Regions from separate parts of the Cedecea sp. Ae19-4 genome, predicted to be linked through region 2. Evidence: predicted binding sites of a transcription regulator. Region 2 holds the regulator's gene; the other holds the start of a gene.
The links. The regulator LexA, encoded in region 2, represses DNA repair genes until DNA is damaged. The targets are predictions, from matches to a motif close to TNCTGTATGTACATACAGNA.

Region 1 (7,574 bases), on a different contig from region 2:
AATTTCCGCTTCGCTCAGATCGCCGGTTTCCAGGTATTTATCCATTAGCTCATCGCTAGCTTCCGCCGCAGCAGAGACCATTTTTTCGCGCCACAGTTGTGCAGTCTGCAGCAAATCCTGCGGCACAGGCCCATAGCTGAACGTCATGCCCTGGGTCGCATCGTCCCAGATAATGGCGCGCATTTTGATGAGATCCACCACGCCAGTGAAGCTGTCTTCTGCCCCGACCGGGATGACGATGGGAACAGGATTGGCTTTCAGGCGGTCAATCATCATCTGCACCACACGGAAGAAATCAGCGCCCGGGCGGTCCATTTTGTTAACGAAGGCCAGCCGCGGCACGCGGTATTTATTAGCCTGCCGCCAAACGGTTTCTGACTGCGGCTGCACGCCGCCCACTGAGTCGTAAACCATTACCGCGCCGTCCAGCACACGCATGGATCGCTCCACCTCAATGGTGAAGTCCACGTGTCCCGGCGTGTCTATGATGTTGATACGGTGCGGTTCAAAACCGCGATCCATACCCGGCCAGAAGCAGCTCACCGCGGCGGACGTAATGGTAATACCGCGCTCTTGCTCCTGAGCCATCCAGTCTGTCGTTGCTGCGCCATCGTGAACTTCACCCAGTTTGTGGCTCATGCCGGTGTAAAACAAAATACGTTCGGTCGTGGTTGTTTTACCGGCATCAATATGGGCTGAAATACCAATGTTGCGATAGCGTTCGAGAGGGATGGGTCGGGGCATGATGTGTCCTTAGTCTTGTTGACTGTTAAGCGACGGCCACTATGGCCGCCAGAGTTGTTCGCCATCAGCATAGTACAATTGTACGAGTATATTCGAACAATTTGAGCTATCGTTAATATCAATACATTCGAAGGGCATCAAGTTTGCTATCAAGTTTGCTATAGTAGCCGGCCGCCGTGCCGCCACCGCCTACAGGAAGAGTATGATCGCCAACCATCCGGAACGAGAACAAATCCGCCTTGAAAATGTGCTTTTTGCGCTGGGCAACCCTTTGCGGATGGGGATCGTCAGATCGCTTGCCGGGGGGGAAGAGCTTACCTGTGGCGCTTTAATTCAGGATGTGGCGAAGTCGACCATGACCCACCACTGGCGAGTTCTGCGCGATAGCGGCGTAATCTGGCAGCGCCCTCAGGGACGTGAAAATTTGATTTCGCTGAGGCGTGAAGATCTGGATGCTCGGTTCCCCGGACTGCTGGAAACCCTACTGCGAGTGATGGTGAACGAGGCATAAAAAAACCGCCCTGAAGGCGGTTTTTTCATCGCTGAAGTTATTCAGACTTGGTGTCAGCCACTTTCTGCTCGCCCATCACTTTCAGCTTCTTAGAGATCTCGCGACGCTCTTTAGACAGCTCGGCGTTTTTGATGATGTAGTCATCCACGCGGTCTTCGTAGTCGGTTTTCATGCTGGCAATGATGCCCTGCACCGCTTCGATGCTCATGCCTGGCTTGATGTAGTCGCTCAGGTTATCAAGCAGCAGCACGCGCTTTTGGTTGTCACGGATCTTTTTCTCTACGTCCTGAATTTCACGCTGCAGTTTGTTTTTACGACGGAACAGACGAACAAACTCCAGAACGTCCTGGAAGGTAGGTTTGATATTTTCCATTTTTACACCCCTGCTAAATTGGTACTCGGATTCGTTAAGACAACCGCCATAACCTTAGTAGTAGCGGTTGACGATTACAATTTTTTGTCAGTCTCACTAACGGGCTTGCCCTATCTTAACCTCAATTTCTGCTGAATCGAAACAAGCATTGTCATTTCTGTGCTTTACGCGCGCTATTTACGCAGTGCGCGGCAAATGAGGTGCGACAGCAGCTCAAGCTGGCGGGCCAGTTCAAGGCTAAGCCAGACGTAGCCGTGAATAGGCGTTTCCTGCAGCTGACTGCCCTTGCCCTCCTCCATCAACTGGCGAAGTTCAAAAACGATCTCATTCAGTTTCTCGGTGTTGGCTGAGATGGGCGAAGGGTTCCCTTCATACAGCGCCGTTGCAATGGCCGACAGTGTGCGCTGCGTCATTTGCTGCGTGTCGCGCAGCGTATGAGCGTTGATCATCACAAAATGGCTTTCCCGCGTCGCCCAATAGGCGTTGATTTGCAGCTCAAGGGTGCAGACCATGTTGCGATTAATGGTCTGAATCGCCTCAAAGACTGACTTCTGAATACGGGTTTCCTTACCCGCGGGGCCAATCAGGGCGCGCATCTTGACCACGTCATTCAGGATTTTCTGCAACGGTTTTTCCAGCCGTGGGCGCTCCACAAGGTTTGGCGAGAACCCCGCAGTGTAGATTTTGCTAAACGCCTGCACGAAGGTCGCCATCTGGATACGCCAGTGAATAAACGCCCGCTGTGGGTAAACGCTGGTGAACAGCATGGCCAGAAGCGAGCCGAAGATAACGTCGCCGCTGCGCCACAGAGCAACTTCCATATCCCCCGGCGGCGCCCCGACAACTACGGAGAGCGTGATGCCGATAAGCAGCGCCTGGTAGGGACGTTTACCCAGCGCCAGATAGCCGCACAGGAACATCGCCAGCCCGCACCAGATGATCATCAGCGGTAAGGAAATAAGCTCCAGCTTAAGGGCTATCAGTCCGATGGCCGCGCCAAAAATGGTGCCACCGATACGCTGGAAGGCGCGCGGAACAACGTTCCCCCAAAAGGAAATGGGGCCCATCACCACCACCAGTGTGATAAGCGGCCAGGTGCCTTCGGGGATGTTCAGCAGGCGAACCAGAACAAATGTCAGCACAAAAGCAAGGGCGATACGTATGCCGTGGGCAACGCGATAGTTGCGGTAAATACGGATCTCAAACGGGGTCAGTGATTTGTCGGGGCGCACACCCGGCTCTCCGAAAATAAAAAAGAAATTGTACCCGTTTTTCTCACAAAGAAATCATGTTGCCAGGTGCGGCGGGGCTTTTACGCGGAATATTTCACATTTCTTTGCTGAATATCAGAAATGGGCGGCAGGCTGCCGCCCGGATTCAAGCCAGCTAGCGCAGCCAGGGCGTAACGGTCACGCCAACCAGCAGCCCTTCAGGACTGAGCATACGTGACACCGTTTGCCCCCAGGGCTCGATACGGTTATCCACCAGCATCTGATACCCGGCCTGCTTTAGTACCGCTGTCGCCTGCCCGACATCTTCTACTTCAAATTCGACCCAGCTTTGGGGCGCGACAATGTGCTCGGGCCAACCGTCCACGCCGAAGCAGGACTGTGCCGCCTGAGCGAGCGGCCAGAGCGCAAAATGCTTCACGCCATCCAGCTCACCGTGTTCCGTTGCCAGATAGTCCTCGTTGCCTTCCATCGCTTTTAACGGCAGACCGAGCACCTGCTGATAAAACCCGGCACTTGCCGCCACGTCGCGCGTAACGGGGCCATACCCGGCGATGAATAACACGTTTAATCCTGCGATAGCTTCCGTCATGGCGAGCTCCTGTCAGACTTTAGCGACCGGAATATACATATCAATTTCCCATACGCCGGACGCCGAGCCGTCGTTGAGATAGATTTCGTAACAGGGTTTGCCGGTTAACTGATAGTCACCATCAGCCTCTACCTGGTCAAAGAAGGTTTCCCAGGCTTCCTGGAATGCTTCGTTTTTTACGATGGCATGCCCGATGGCGTAAGTATCTGCCTCAATAGCCGTGATGATAACGCCTTCGCTGTTTTCCGGTAGTTTGAACTCTTCAGGTACGCCCAGTACCGTGTCCACGCGGAGCTTTTCTGGCGGAACAACATCGGGGTCATCATAGTAAATGGCCAGCCAGTCGCCATGGAGGCTGTGGGTTTTCGCCCACATGGCCAGCTGGCCAAACCCTTGCGGAACCGTGGTTTCCCACGGCCCGACCAGATGAAAACCGGCCACTTTACGCGCCGGAACATGCTGAACTTTGAATGTCATACTGCCTCCACGCTGATGAATAAATACACTGTACATTTATACACTATATTTTTTAAAGGTGGGGCACAAGCTGCCAGATTTGGAAGCAACCTCGCAGGAAATGGCGACAAAAAAACCGCGCAAATTGCGCGGTTCATCAACAAGACAAAGGGTTAAAGCTTGCGGCTGATAAAGTCGCCGAGACGCGAAAACAGCCCGCCCTTCTCCACCGGCGTGAGGTTCACTAGCGGCCAGTGGGAGATAAGCTTGTCGCCATCAAACAGCTGGATCTCGCCCACCTGCGTATTGGCTGCCAGCGGCGCCTCCATATCCTGCTTGCTCAGCACATACTTTGCTTTGATGTTCGGCACTTCCGATTTAGGCAGCGCGAGGAAGACGTCCTGGTCCGGGCCCACATTGATATTGGCCTTGTCGCCGTACCAGATGTGCTCGCTGCCGATAGGTTTGCCTTTTTGCAAGACCTGCACGGTGTCGAAATTATCCTGCCCCCAGTGCAGCAGCTTGCGGGCCTGCTCTTCACGCCCTTTTGAGCTAAGGCCGCCCATAATCACCGCAATCAGGCGGCGCTGGCCCAGCACGCTGGAGGCAATAATGTTAAACCCTGCCGTTTCGGTATGCCCCGTTTTCAGGCCATCCACGTTCAGGGATTTATCCCACAACAGGCCGTTGCGGTTTTGCTGGGTAATCCCGTTCCAGGTGAGACTGCGCTCGCTGTACATATGGTAGAACTGGGGTTCACCGTGGATGATAGCGCGGGACAGCACGGCAAGATCATAGGCGGAGCTGTGCTGCCCCGGCGCGTCCAGGCCATGCACGGTTTCAAAATGAGTATCGTGCAGGCCAAGCTGGTCGACGTAGTGGTTCATCATGGCGACAAACTGTTTCTGTCCCCCGGCAACATAGTCTGCCAGCGCAACGCAGGCATCGTTGCCGGAATCGATAATCAACCCGCGGCTGAGATCGCGCACGGTCACCCGGTCGCCCGGCTTAATGAACATCAGCGATGAGCCGTCAAACACCGGGTTACCTTTTGCCCAGGCGTCTTTCCCCACTGTGACGACGTCGTCCGGGGTAATACGTTTACTGTCGATTGCGCGGTCAACGACATAGCCGGTCATCAGTTTTGTCAGGCTGGCCGGGTTACGCTGGACGTGTTCATTGCCTGCGGTCAGCACCTGCCCGGTGGTGTAATCCATCAGTACCCATGCGCCGGCCTCTACCTGAGGCGGTTGCGGCTGATGGGGGAAAATATCATCAGCATAGGCAGCATTGACGGAAAGGGACAAAAAGCTCAGGGCAACAAGCAGGCGGGTTTTCAACGGAATTTCCTCAAAGACTTAATTTACAGCGGCTCGTTTTACGGGAGTTCTTGTTAATTTGCTTCTTTAAATTGCAAGAAAATATGACATTTCATATTTAGCAATAATAATGAATGATATTTGTACGAAATATATTCCCCCAGACATCACACTGCGTTTATTCCGATATTCCATGTTTGCGTGACATTCTGATTGTGACAGCGCTGATTCATTTTTACTCTGACCGAAGAATACACGCATAAAGGTCATCGTATGGTGGAAAGTAAACGCTGGTCTCCTGAGCTGGAGGGGCTGCGAGGGCTGGCCTCGCTTTGGGTTTTGCTCGGCCACATTTGCCTGCTGGTGCAGTGCCGCATTCCTCTTCTTTACGATCCGGGGATGGGGGTCGATTTATTTATTTTACTGTCAGGGTATTTGATGGCAAAAAATTATCAGGAGCGTCGGGAAAAAGAGCCGTGGAATAGCCCGGATACCTTTCGCAAATTCTGGCTACGCCGCTTCTTTCGCATCGTCCCGCTCTATTATTTGCTGCTGGTCGTGGCGCTGATTTTTGGCAGCTGGTTCGGCGAAATGCGCGATATTATCGCCAGCGCCTGGCCGACAACCGCCACCGCAAGCAGCCGCTATGCCGACCACTCCGCAATGAATATTTTCAGCCATCTGACGTTTATTTTTGGCCTGTTACCGGCCTGGTCCTTCCGCACCGTGTTGCCAGACTGGAGCATTGGGCTGGAGATGCAGTTTTATCTGCTGTTCCCGTTCATTATGCTGCTGGTGATGCGCTACGGGTTTACGGTTAGCGCGACGCTGCTGATGGTGATTTGCCTGGCGGCCCGCTGGCTGTTCCCGGACTACTTCAACGCCTTTCCTATGCCGTCGATGATCCTGATAAAACTGCCGCTGTTTATCGCCGGAATGCTGATATCCCACGCGGTAATGCAAAAAAACCTGCGCTATTGCGCGCTGGCGCTGCTCGCCCCGGTTATTGCCTGGCAGATGCATATCGCCGAAACCCATCTGCGGCTGGTGGCAGAGTGCATGATGATTACCGGCATGACGCTGCTGCTCTGGCAGCCTGACAAAGAAAATCGCCTGCGCCGAATCACGGCGGCACCTCGCCAGCTGCTCACCTGTCGGTTTAGCCTGTTTCTGGGGGATGTCTCTTATTCGGTGTACCTGCTACACCTGATGATTGTCCTCCCCACCATCGGCCTGCTCGTCCGCTACACCGGTTTTGCCCATCAGCCTTCGCTGATGCGTTTCCTGATAGTCACGGCCATCGCGCTGCCCACCGTCTGGCTGATTGCCGTTGCGCTTTACCACAAGGTTGAAAAACGCGGCATCGCGCTGGGTAAACAGTTGCTTAGCGGGGCGAAAATGAAGTCCGAAAGGTCCGTATCTTAAACGCGCTTTTCCTTCTGATGCGCCGGCAGATGGTTTACCATTGAGTCTGATGATAACTAGCTCAATGGTAACCTCTGTGTCCGATTCTGCCTCACTTGCTACCTTTCTGTTTCACGATTACGAAACCTTCGGCAAAAGCCCTTCGCTGGACAGACCGGCCCAGTTTGCCGCGATTCGCACCGACAGCGAATTTAACGTTATTGGCGAACCGGAAGTGTTTTACTGCAAGCCTGCGGATGACTACCTGCCCCAGCCTGAAGCCGTGATGATCACCGGCATAACGCCCCAGCAGGCGCTGGCGCACGGCGAGAACGAAGCGGCCTTCGCGAAGCGTATTCACGACATCTTCACGGTGCCAAAGACTTGCGTGGTGGGCTACAACAACGTGCGCTTCGACGATGAAGTGACGCGGAATATTTTTTACCGTAACTTTTACGATCCGTATGCCTGGAGCTGGCAGAACGACAATTCCCGCTGGGATTTGCTCGACGTGATGCGCGCCTGTTACGCCCTGCGTCCCGAAGGCATTGTCTGGCCGGAAAATGAGGACGGGCTGCCGAGCTTCCGCCTTGAGCACCTGACCAAAGCCAACGGCATTGAACACGCTAACGCACACGATGCGATGTCAGACGTTTACGCCACCATCGCGATGGCTCAGCTAGTGAAAACCCGCCAGCCGCGCCTGTTTGAGTATCTCTACAGCCATCGCTCAAAGCAGAAGTTACAGACGCTGATTGATATCCCGCAGATGAAGCCGCTGGTCCATGTATCCGGCATGTTCGGCGCCCAGCGCGGCAATACCAGTTGGATAGCGCCGCTGGCCTGGCACCCGGACAACCGCAATGCGGTGATAATGGTCGACCTGGCCGGGGATATCTCGCCGCTGCTGGCGCTGGATGCCGCCACCCTGCGTGAACGCCTGTAC
Region 2 (7,574 bases):
GATTAAGTTCAGGCTTGTGATCGGCTCCGCAATACCTGAATTCTCCCGGTGGCCTTAAGGCTAAAGCTGGCGCTTATCGGCAACCAAAGACAGCGCGTGTTCAACCACTTCAATGCCTGCCCCGGCTTTATGAGCGTTTTCGCTTAAGTAACGGCGCCACTGACGCGCGCCCGGTATTCCCTGGAATAAACCAAGCATATGCCGAGTTACATGGCCCAGGTAGGTGCCGTTTGCCAGTTCGCGTTCAATGTATGGATACATCGCTCGCACCACGGCAACGGGATCGCTGTCCGCAACATCTGCCCCGAAAATTTCGCGGTCAACCGTCTTCAGCAAGCCCGGGTTTTGGTAAGCCTCGCGCCCGACCATCACGCCATCGAGATGCTCGAGGTGGGTTTTCGCTTCTTCCAGCGTCTTAATCCCGCCGTTAATCGCCATGGTGAGCTGCGGGAAATCACGCTTGAGCTGGTACACGCGCGGGTAATCCAGCGGTGGAATTTCACGGTTTTCTTTTGGGCTCAGGCCAGAGAGCCAGGCTTTACGCGCGTGGATGATAAACATCTCGCATTCGCCCTTGCCTGCCACCGTGCCAATGAAATCGCAGAGAAATTCGTAGCTGTCCTGATCATCAATGCCGATGCGGGTTTTTACCGTCACCGGAATAGAAACCACATCGCGCATCGCTTTAATACAATCGGCAACCAGCTGCGCTTCACCCATCAGGCAAGCACCAAAGCGCCCGTTCTGCACCCGGTCAGACGGGCAGCCCACGTTCAGGTTAATTTCATCGTAGCCGCGCGCTTCGGCGAGTTTCGCACAGTGTGCCAGCGCCTGAGGATCACTGCCGCCAAGCTGCAGCGCAATCGGATGTTCTTCTTCGCTATAGGCCAGATAGTCCCCTTTACCGTGGATGATCGCCCCGGTGGTCACCATTTCGGTGTACAGCAGCGTGTGGCGGGACAGCTGACGCAGGAAATAGCGGCAGTGGCGATCGGTCCAGTCGAGCATCGGCGCAATGGAGAAACGGTGCGGCTGGAAAGGAGTCTGGTTGCTTTGTGAGGACATACGTTTACGCAGGCTACGATTAAAAAAGGGTCGTTACTATAGCATAAAGCAGCGCCGGGGCATCAGGCTGCCCCGGCATTCAGCATCAGAAGGCCACGCTCAACTGCGCCCCCGCGCCCCAGGTTTGGTCTTCGCCGTACAGGCCCATCAAATCGATATTGACGTGTTTGCCTGCCGCGAACCCCACCCCGCCGGTAAAGACGTTGCTGTCATTGCTTTTCACATCCGCACGATAGCCGGCACGCAACGCCAGCCAGGAAAGCGGCCTCACCTCAGCGCCAACACCCACATACTGAGAGTTGGCTTCGCTTTTAAAGCCTTTGGTTTCGGTCAGATCGCCGTCCGCGCTCAGGGTCACCAGCTCGTTATGCCAGGCTACCCCGGCGGTCACCAGCGGGCTGATTTGCCAGGTATCTTTGTAGTTCCGTACTTCGCCGGTACGTCCGTTAGTGATGCGAATATCTTTCGTGTCGATATCGCGGGACACCAGGTTCTGGCCGCTCAGGCCGACTGTCCAGTTCTCGCCAAAATCGGCCGCCACGCCTGCGTCAAGGTTGAATCCAGTGTCATCGTTGCGGTACTGACTGTTCTTCCAGTCGCCGCTGCGATAGTCGTAAATGGACGTGGTGTAGTTATACAACCAGGTCTTCTGCAGCTTAGGCGTGACGCCAACTGACACCGGCACGCCGCTAACGTCAAACTTGTGGGCAAGAGCAATCCCATAATCAGAAACAATGGCCGCGCGACCGGAAGCGGTCGAGTTCAGGTTACGGGTAATCTGACCGGAACCATTTTGCAGCGCATCAAACGCCACCTCTCCCGCTACCGCACTGGAGTTTTGGATACTTCGCAGGTAATTGATGTCGTTCTGATCGATATCAGAGCTGACTTTCGCTCGGGCGTAAGCTTTAGTGACGAAAGCCACGGAGAGAGTGTCATTTGGGATGCTAACCGCAATCCCCGCGGCGGCTTTGGCCCTTGCCGTATCGCCCCGCAAATCTTCGAGTTCCCCTGCTAAATCTCCTGCTGCGCTGCGAAACTGATTTAACGTTCCGTTCGGATTAAAAAGAATATCCCGCAGCGTCAACGACCCAATAGATTGTTTATAGTTATCAACTTTGTCGCTGATGCCGTCGATGCGATCCTGAAGGTTGTCTTTATCCGTTATTTGCGCCCCGACAGACGGTAAAATAACGGTAATATTGTCGTCTGGTTTGGACCGGGCTAATAGCGCCGGGTTGATTAATACGCCGCTGCCATAATTAGCCGAAGCCACGCCGGTGCCCCCCATCGCATCGTTTCGCGCTTCGGACCAGGTCCCTGCTGCCCCGGCCTGATGGGCAATAAAGAAGGTTGCGGCGAGTGTCGCCACCGAAGATTTTATTTTATTCATTCACAGCACGCCTGTCTGATTGTCAGATGAAGTAATTCGCCCCTGACAGTTATGACTGAACAGAGGCAGACTATTGCTGTGAATAGCGCGATAAAAAGATGGATATTTGAACCATCAGGATCCCAGATATATCCTTAGGGTTAACGTCTTATTGTTCCATGCTAATTAATTTATAGTTTACCCTTCGGCTTTCGTGAAGGAAGACCGTTGTGCGGGCCAAAGAATTGAGGCGGATGATCTATCCAACGGTCCTGCCGCTGCACGGCATAAGACTGATTTAGCGGGTAATAAATTTTATTTTCGGCTTTATTCGCTTCACCTACGACTAATAGCCGCACATCCTGTTCGGTATTATTAATAAAGGTATGGCAAATGCCGGTTCCGGCAGGAAATCCCACGCTATCGCCCGGCTCGAGCGCCCAAAGATGACCGTTGATCCACACTTCGGGGTGCCCTTCGAGCACATACGCAAACTCTTCTTCGCTGCTTTCCGCGTGGGGATAAGAGGTTCTGCGGCCGGGAGGAATACGCTCATGGTGAATCCCAAGGCGGTTTAAACCGAAATTACGGGCCAGAGGAGCGCCAATAGAAAACAGCTCCGCGCTGTCCGGGTAAGTTGCGTCATCCTCGCCTTCCAGCTCGCGCCAGTGACGAATACAATCAGGTTTTTGCATCACTTCCTCCTGGGTAGATAGGGTCAGTATGTACCAGGATTCGGCGTTTTATCCGCATTATGGTAAAGTATTGCGTCAATGACCGGGAGAGGCTGATGGATACCACAACTTCGCAAAACGTGTTAGCTCAGGCTGAAAAGCTCTGCCTGCAACGCAATGTACGCCTGACGCCACAGCGTCTCGAGGTTTTGCGCCTGATGGCCGAGCAAACCGGGGCCATCAGCGCTTATGATCTGCTGGATCTCCTGCGCGTTAGCGAGCCACAGGCTAAGCCTCCAACGGTTTATCGCGCGCTGGATTTTCTGCTGGAGCAGGGTTTTGTGCACCGCGTGGAATCCAACAACAGTTACGTGCTGTGTAATTTTATCGATCATCCAACCCACTCTTCCGCCATGTTTATCTGCGACAGATGTGGGGCCGTAAAAGAGCAGGCCGCTCAGGGTGTGGAAGATATTATGCAGAAACTGGCGTCCAAAATGGGGTTTGCCCTGCGCCATAACGTGATTGAAGCCCACGGATTGTGCGCTGATTGCTCGGAAGTTGAAGCCTGTAGCCACCACGGCGCCTGCGATCACGATCATTCAGTGCAGCCGAAGAAAAAGCGTTAAGAGGGAGTGGTACATCCCTGTACCCGGGCAGGATTGGTCTTACTTACTGATTAGCACATTTGAGGGTCCGCCAGATTACCAGCGGTAATTGCTCCCGGACTCCCAGTCCTTCACTTCTTTCTCTGCCTGGTCTTTGGCGTAGCCATAGCGTTCCTGGATTTTACCCACCAGCTGGTCACGCTTCCCTTCGATGACGGTCATATCGTCATCGGTCAGCTTACCCCATTTCTCTTTGATCGTACCTTTGAACTGCTTCCAGTTACCGCCGATTTCGTCCTTATTCATCATCATCTCCTCATCGTTCGGTTTAGATTTTCGCATCCGGGCTGCAGGATGCTGACTTTCTGGAACACACCCACTGTCTGCTGGATGTAAAGGTAATTGTAGACAAGGATTCCGAGTTACATTTAAAACTCAGAATCTTTAACCATTCTTAAAAGCGATGGAACGCTGATTCCTCGTCTTAGAAACGAGAAATCAGCACGACAGGAGCAGGGTTAACGAAGGCCAGGAGGTTCGATCAATGGCCGCCCGATGTAGCGAACCAGGTGTTATTACGCCAGTGGCGCCGCCAGATGACGCCCAGCGACAGGCCACGCAAGGCCAGAAACACCGCCAGAGACAGCCACAGGGCGTGGTTACCCCACAAAGGCAGCGTAAACATCGTCACGCCAAAGCCCAGCGCCGCAACCGCCATGCTGTTACGCATTTCGGCACCCCGCGTCGCGCCGATAAACATACCGTCCAGCAGGTAACACCAAACGCCCACGACCGGCAAAACAACCTGCCAGGCAAGGTAATGATTTGCCAGAACACGAAGCTCCGGCAGGGAGGTAAGCAGCGCGACAATTTGCTCCCCAGCAAAAGCATAAATAGCGGCAAATGCTATCGCAACCAGCCCCGCCTGCCTGCACGCAGCCCCCCAAACTTCGAGCAACTGCCCACGGTTACGCGCCCCGTAAGCCTGCCCTGAATGGGCTTCTACGGCGTAAGCAAAACCGTCCAGCGCATAGGCGGTAAAGGTCAACAGCGTCATCAGCACGGCGTTAACGGCAACAATTTCGCTGCCGAGACGCGCACCAAAAATGGTGATTGAAGCAAAGCAAATTTGCAGCAGCAGCGAACGCAGCATGATATCGCGGTTGAGGGCCAGCAGCTTGCGTAAGTCCCCTTGCCAGGCCGTTTTGAGACGAGCCCAACTGATGCCCCGCAGCTTCAGTACCTTCCGCACCATCACCAGGCCGATGATAAACGTCGCATATTCGGACACCGCCGTGGCCAGCGCCGCCCCCTGCACGTTCATGTGCAGCCCCATCACCAGCCAGAGGTCGAGCACGATATTAATCAAATTGCCGACGACCAACAGGATGACCGGCGCCCGCGCATACTGAACGCCCAACAACCAGCCTAACAGCACGAGGTTAGCCAGTGAGGCCGGGGCGCTAAGCCAGCGGATCTCCAGGAACCGCCTTGCCTGATCCAACACCTCGTCATTGCCGCCAACAACGTGCAGCGCAAGGTTGATCAGTGGATAACGCAGGACCACGATAGCCAGCCCGGCTATCATCGCCAGCATCAGGGGTTGAACCAGTGCGCGCGCCAGCCGCTGTGGATCGTTCGCACCAAACGCCTGTGCCGTTAACCCGGTGGTGCTCATGCGCAGAAAAAGCAGCAGCATAAAGAGGAAACTGGTCGCCGTGGCGCCGATAGCCACCCCGCCAAGATAGGTCGGGCTATCAAGATGGCCAATGACCGCCGTATCGACCAGGCCCAGTAACGGAACGGTGATATTGGAAAAAATCATCGGCAGCGCAAGCCGCCACAGCGCACCATCCGTTGACGAAAAGAATCGCATGGGAATGATCCAGAGGAAAAAAGAGAGGTGTTTAAGGCAGGTGGCACGGCAGAGTTACCGCACCACCGGAAGAGGTGTTACAGCCATTCACCGTTGCGGATCACCCCGACGGCCAGGCCTTCAATGCTAAAATTCTGCTCGCGAAGATCGACCACAATAGGCTGGAATTCGCTGTTTTCCGGCAGCAGGTGCACGGTATTGCCCTGCTTTTTCAGGCGTTTTACGGTCACTTCATCGTCGATACGCGCGACAACGACCTGGCCATTACGCACGTCCTGGGTTTTGTGAACGGCTAATAAATCACCGTCCATGATGCCGATATCTTTCATCGACATGCCGCTGACGCGCAGCAGGAAATCGGCATTCGGCTTGAACAGAGAAGGGTCAACCTGGTAGTGGCCTTCGATGTGCTGTTGCGCCAGCAGCGGCTCACCGGCGGCAACACGGCCCACCAGCGGCAGGCCATTTTCTTCTTCAACCAGCAGACGAATGCCGCGTGATGCACCAGAAACAATCTCGATGGCACCTTTACGTGCCAGCGCTTTTAGATGCTCTTCCGCGGCGTTTGGAGAACGGAACCCCAGACGTTGTGCAATTTCGGCGCGCGTAGGTGGCATGCCGGTCTGGTTGATATGATCCCGAATGAGATCAAACACCTCTTGCTGCCTGGTAGTTAGTGCTTTCATTCCGCCCCCTGGGTGTTTATACAGTTATGCTGTGAGTATATACAGCCCCGGGCGATTTTGAAACCACAAATTAAGCAAAAAACCAGCGACTTAAACTGTTCTGGAAGGGCTATCGCAAATGTGACCAAAGCAAGGTGGCCCAGGTTGCAACCGCAAGGATAATCGCTATCAATACGGCGGCGGAACCCATATCTTTGGCTCGCCCTGAAAGCTCGTGGTACTCGGTGCCGACACGGTCAACCAGCGCTTCAATGGCGCTGTTGAGGATTTCGACAATCATCACCAAAACAACCGAGCCAATCAGTAAAATACGCGTGATGGGGTCCACGTCCAGCCAGCAGGCGATGATGATAGCGATGACCGCCGCTACGCCCTCCTGACGAAAGGCGGCTTCGTTGATCCAGGCCGCACGCAACCCCTTCCACGAGTAGCCTGCAGCCTTAATAATGCGGGTGATGCCGGTGGTATTATTCGCCATTCAAGGAAACCTTTTTAAATATTGAGCGTCAATGCTCACTGAGTCTAAATCGCAGCGCCACAGAAATTCCCCAGAGTTTCTGATATCCTTGCGGCGCATTTGCATTATTAACCTGAGGCTTTACATCATTTATGTCAGGCTGGCCAAGAATTTACTACAAATTACTGAATTTACCATTAAGCGTTCTGGTAAAGAGCAAGTCTATCCCGGCGGATCCCCAAACCGAACTCGGTCTGGACCCTTCACGCCCCATCATGTACGTCCTGCCCTACAATTCTAAGGCAGACTTACTGACGCTGCGTGCCCAATGTCTGGATCACGATCTGCCCGACCCGCTGGAACCTCTGGAAATTGACGGCGTACTGCTGCCGCGCTACGTGTTTATCCACGGCGGGCCGCGCGTCTTCACCTATTACACGCCAAAAGAAGAGTCGGTAAAACTGTTCCACGATTATCTGGATCTGCACCGCAGCAATCCCGATCTCGATGTACAGATGGTGCCGGTTTCCGTGATGTTCGGCCGCTCGCCAGGGCGCGAAAAAGGGGAAATCAACCCGCCTTTACGCACGCTGAACGGCGTCCAGAAATTCTTTGCGGTTTCCTGGCTGGGTCGCGATAGCTTCGTGCGTTTCTCGCCGCCGGTTTCGCTTCGCCGCATGGCAACCGAACACGGCACGGACAAGATTATTGCCCAAAAATTGGCTCGCGTGGCGCGCACTCACTTTGCCCGCCAGCGCCTGGCCGCCGTTGGCCCGCGCCTGCCGGTCCGCCAGGATCTCTTCAACAAGCTGCTGGCGTCAAAAGCGATTGCCCGC

Region 1: a site for LexA is predicted at 3,953-3,972, ahead of sbmC (DNA gyrase inhibitor SbmC). Genes of this name have one in related genera too.

The regions. Positions count from the first base shown of each region.
Region 1 covers NZ_JBCHWG010000001.1:2,147,030-2,154,603, forward strand. Annotated here, with positions in the region: gene fusA (elongation factor G) at 1-744, opposite strand, end outside; gene AAIE02_RS10235 (ArsR/SmtB family transcription factor) at 947-1,255, shown strand; gene AAIE02_RS10240 (DUF496 family protein) at 1,293-1,628, opposite strand; gene AAIE02_RS10245 (FUSC family protein) at 1,802-2,860, opposite strand; gene AAIE02_RS10250 (VOC family protein) at 3,015-3,449, opposite strand; gene sbmC (DNA gyrase inhibitor SbmC) at 3,462-3,926, opposite strand; gene dacD (serine-type D-Ala-D-Ala carboxypeptidase DacD) at 4,079-5,245, opposite strand; gene AAIE02_RS10265 (acyltransferase family protein) at 5,498-6,649, shown strand; gene sbcB (exodeoxyribonuclease I) at 6,726-7,574, shown strand, end outside.
Region 2 covers NZ_JBCHWG010000002.1:587,628-595,201, reverse strand. Annotated here, with positions in the region: gene dusA (tRNA dihydrouridine(20/20a) synthase DusA) at 61-1,065, opposite strand; gene AAIE02_RS15570 (conjugal transfer protein TraF) at 1,151-2,458, opposite strand; gene AAIE02_RS15565 (cupin domain-containing protein) at 2,629-3,132, opposite strand; gene zur (zinc uptake transcriptional repressor Zur) at 3,228-3,740, shown strand; gene AAIE02_RS15555 (CsbD family protein) at 3,816-4,025, opposite strand; gene dinF (MATE family efflux transporter DinF) at 4,261-5,595, opposite strand; gene lexA (transcriptional repressor LexA) at 5,673-6,281, opposite strand; gene AAIE02_RS15540 (diacylglycerol kinase) at 6,391-6,759, opposite strand; gene plsB (glycerol-3-phosphate 1-O-acyltransferase PlsB) at 6,891-7,574, shown strand, end outside.